DNA from 2 places in the Paenibacillus sp. ClWae2A genome. Region 2 is predicted to be linked to the other one. Evidence: predicted binding sites of a transcription regulator. Region 2 holds the regulator's gene; the other holds the start of a gene.
The links. The regulator Rex, encoded in region 2, represses fermentation and respiration genes when NADH is low (regulators of the CRP and FNR family bind a similar motif). The targets are predictions, from matches to a motif close to TTGTGAAATATTTCACAA.
Positions count from the first base shown of each region.

Region 1: the regulator Rex is predicted to act here: its motif matches at 1,240-1,257, upstream of pflB (formate C-acetyltransferase).

Region 1 covers NZ_JAULSQ010000003.1:158,512-160,721, reverse strand. Annotated here, with positions in the region: gene adhE (bifunctional acetaldehyde-CoA/alcohol dehydrogenase) at 1-462, shown strand, start outside; gene pflB (formate C-acetyltransferase) at 1,340-2,210, shown strand, end outside.
Region 2 covers NZ_JAULSQ010000001.1:1,336,746-1,338,955, forward strand. Annotated here, with positions in the region: gene QVE09_RS05515 (amidohydrolase) at 1-1,082, opposite strand, end outside; gene QVE09_RS05520 (redox-sensing transcriptional repressor Rex) at 1,069-1,722, opposite strand; gene dinG (ATP-dependent DNA helicase DinG) at 1,942-2,210, opposite strand, start outside.

The sequences.
Region 1 (2,210 bases), on a different contig from region 2:
ATGGCGTTTGCCAACGCATTCCTGGGCATTAACCACAGCTTGGCGCACAAATGGGGCGGTCAGTACCATACCGCACACGGACGCACCAATGCAATCCTGATGCCGCACGTCATTCGTTACAACGCGAAAAAACCGACCAAATTTGCATCGTTCCCGAAATATTCGCACTTTGTAGCGGATGAGCGGTATGCCGAAATCGCCCGCATCTTGGGATTGCCTGCACGTACGACAGAAGAAGGCGTAACCAGTCTTATCAATGCCATTCGCAAACTGAACAAAACACTGGGCATTGAAGAATCGTTCCAGGAAATCGGATTTGATGCCAAAGACTTTGAAGCACATGTGGATTATCTGGCAGACCGTGCCTTCGAAGACCAATGTACAACTGCCAATCCGAAGTTGCCGCTGGTAACTGAACTGGCTGATGTTTACCGCAACGCTTTCTACGGAAAGTTTGAATAATAAATCTAGAACGAAGCTTGCCTTACGGCAATAAGATCAGGGTTCCCCGAGAGGGGAGCCCCGATTGCCGTCTTTCACACAATAAGGAAGAGGGCAGAAAAACAGAAGAGCGAAGCACCTGTTTTTTAGGATTTATTTTAAGATTTAGTTTGCTCCGAGCATAGAGGAGCAAAAGGTTCTAAAGAGGTGGCACGGAATCCTTGATGTGGCCGTTTGAGCCAGATGTTCACACAATAACGGAGAGGGCAGAAAAACAGAAGAGCGAGCATCTGTTTTTCAGGATTTATTTTAAGATTTGTTTTGCTCCGAGTATAGAGGAGCATTGGTTCTTAAAGAGGTTACACGGAATTCGTGATGTGGCTGTTTGAGCCAGATGTTCACACAATAACGGAGAGGAGAGAAAAAACCTGAAGAAGCGGAGCGGTCGCCTTTATCAACGGATTTTCACCTTTGAAAAAGTGAATCAAAAAATCCGGGGATAACAGCGATCGGAAGGTTATTCTCTCCTTGTAGTGGCCAGCGTACATCATCTATGGTTCATTCGCTTTTTCAGTAAATTTAAATAATGAACAGCGATCGGAAGTTGTTCTGCCCGCGCAGTGGCTAAGTGTGAATTTACCGGGTTCAATGGGACAAAGCGCAGGTGGAGTGAGTTAGTTCACTGGCTTTGTGACAAAAATCACAGATGATGAAAGCCTCGAGTCGTATACTGAAAATGTAAGAAAAACATTCATCCCGCGGTTCCGGTTCCCAAGTAGAGAGAACATGTTCCGGTTTATGTGAAACAATTCACATTAATCGCGGCTCTGGGCACACAATGCTACGAATGAAGCAAGATGTTATGTGTCCAGAAATCCAAATTAGTGGAGGGATTAAGATGTCGGTGATTGAAAAAGATGTCAAACAACAAACAGGCTGGAGAAACTTTACCAAAGGAACATGGACCAAATCCGTAGATGTGAATGATTTTCTGGCACACAACTTGTCTCCGTATTACGGTGATGAAGCATTTCTAGCAGGTGCAACCCAGAATACCAAAGAATTGTGGGATATCGTATCTGATCTGACCAAAAAAGAACGGGATAACGGTGGTGTCCTTGACGTTGATGTAAACACACCAGCGACTATTGTTTCTCACCAACCAGGTTATCTGGATCAATCCAAAGAGCAGATTGTCGGCGTTCAGACCGATGCTCCGTTCAAACGTTCCATTCAACCAACAGGCGGAATCCGGATGATGATTGATGCATGTGAAGCATACGGCTTTGAATTGCCTCAAGGCGTCATTGATATATTTACGAACATTCGCAAAACACATAACCAAGGTGTATTCGATGCTTATACTTCCGATATGCGTGCAGCGCGTAAAGCAGGGATTATTACAGGTCTGCCAGATGCTTATGGCCGTGGCCGGATCATCGGTGACTATCGTCGTGTAGCTTTGTACGGGGTAGACTTCCTGATTCGTAACAAAAAAGGCGAATTGAATGCACTCGAAGTTGATGTTATTGATGAAGATGTCATTCGTCTGCGGGAAGAATTGTCTGAGCAGATTCGTGCATTGCAAGAATTGAAACAATTGGGCGAAATGCACGGGTTCGATATTTCCTTGCCAGCGACAACAGCAAAAGAAGCATTCCAATGGTTGTACTTCGGTTATCTCGCTGCGATCAAAGAACAGAACGGTGCTGCGATGTCCCTGGGACGTGTATCTTCTTTCCTGGATATCTACATTGAGCGTGATCTGC
Region 2 (2,210 bases):
TGGAGTGCTCCGGTATTGTTCAAGAAGATGGATTTGGCGCCATATGACGTTCCGAGTAGTAACGCTTCGCCTGCTGGCACTGCCGTCGGGTCACCAGATACACCTTTGTGGATCAATGCAGCCAGTCTCATTTCCTCGAACATATCCAGGTTGTTGTTGCTTGCCGGTCCGTCTGTTCCGAGTGACACGGTAACTCCTGCTTTCAGCAACGCAGGTACCCGCGCAACACCGGAAGCCAGTTTCAGGTTACTTCCCGGGTTATGGGATACAGCCACATCATGACGGGCCAGAATCTCAATCTCTTCGTCATTCAGATGCACCGCATGTGCAACCAGAGATGGACGGGAGAAAAAGCCCAGTTTCTCCAGATGTGCCACAGGGCGCAGTCCATAATCAGCCACGTTCTGCTCGACTTCACGAAGCGTTTCCGACATATGTGTATGAAGGGGAAGGTTTAGGTCGTTCGCGACCTGCACAAGCTTCTCTATGTAGTCAGGAGGGCATGTATATGGTGCGTGTGGCGAGATTACGGTTGTAATGCGACCATCTGCCTGTCCATTCCACTCACGCGCAAACGCTGCCGACTCCTCCAGCTTCCGCAATTGCTCTTCTTCCGAGCACAGCCCGATTACACCACGTGCCAGTGCTGCTCTAGCTCCGGATTGCTTCACAACTTTGGCAACTTGATCCATGTGATCGTACATGTCCAGGAACGCTGTAGTTCCGCCTTTCAACATTTCAAGCACCGATAGCGAAGTTCCCCAATATACATCTTCTGAAGTCATTTTCGCTTCCATCGGCCACATTTTTTCCTGCAACCATACTTGCAATGCAAGATCGTCTCCGTGCCCTCTGAGCAACGACATCGCAGCATGACCATGCGTATTGATCAGACCCGGCAGGAAGAACAATCCTTTTCCATCCACTTTGGTACAATTTTTGTCTCCATCCGGCAATGTCTCACCAATATGCACAATCTTGTCATTTTCGACAACCATGTATCCTTGAACCACATTCCATGTTGTGCCGCCTTCATTAACGGCAAATTTGCCGTTGTGGATTACCCATCTATTTGTTGTCATCTTCCTCGTCGTCCTTTCCAGTCTCCAAGTAATAGGCCAAACTAAGCAGATCCGTTGTAAAGTCAGCATGGTGAATGCGGATATGCGGCGGTGTTTTTAGAATGGTTGGTGCAAAATTAAGGATTGCTTCGATTCCGGATTCAATAAGCTGATCGGCTACATTCTGGGCTTCCGTATCCGGAACCGTGATAATTCCAATGCGGATGTTGTCCGTTTTAACCGCTTCTGTCAATTCATTCATTGGTTTTACCGTCAAACTGTTGATTTGACTACCAATCTTCGGTCCATATGCATCAAATACAGCAACAATCTTCATGTTGTCTTTCAGATATGCGTTATAGTTGGACAAAGCCTGTCCAAGGTTACCCGCGCCTACCAGAGCTACATTAATTTGCTGATCAATTTTGAGAATATGACGAATTTTCTCGATCAAATAGGATACATCATACCCGATCCCTTTACGACCAAAATCACCGAAGTAAGCCAGGTCTTTACGAATTTGGGCCGGATTCAGATCCAGCCTCTGTCCAAGCTCTTGAGAAGAAACAGTAGCCACCTCACGCTGATGCAACTCGCTCAAATAACGCAAGTATACAGGCAGCCGTCGTACCACCGCTTCCGAAATTTTATCCGATTTCATTCTTGCTCCCCCTTACCAAGGCCACGATAAAATAATAGATGAAAAGATGAGCATTCTGTATAAAACTCAAAGATAAACGTGACATTTTATACAGAATGCTCCTTGTAATTTAGGTTATAAGTTCTTACGTGCAACTGCTTTAATCGAATACGGAAATATCTAATAAAGTTTAACGCCAAACGATAGTGTCATGCAATGATATAACGAACAAAACAACGATTATTCTTGTTCATTAGCAGGTTTTTCTAACCACTCGGTAATTCGTGGAACCATCTGCTCCGTGAGCATGTGCTCCATTTTGGGACCAGGTAAAGAATATAAAAAGAATTTACCATAGTACGCTTCAATCACCCGTGTATCATAAACAATGACAATACCTCTGTCCTTCGCTGTACGCACCAATCGGCCAAATCCCTGCTTGAAACGAATAACCGCTTGTGGCACGGAAAGTTTCATGAACGGATTTTTCTTCTGTTCCTGAAGCAACT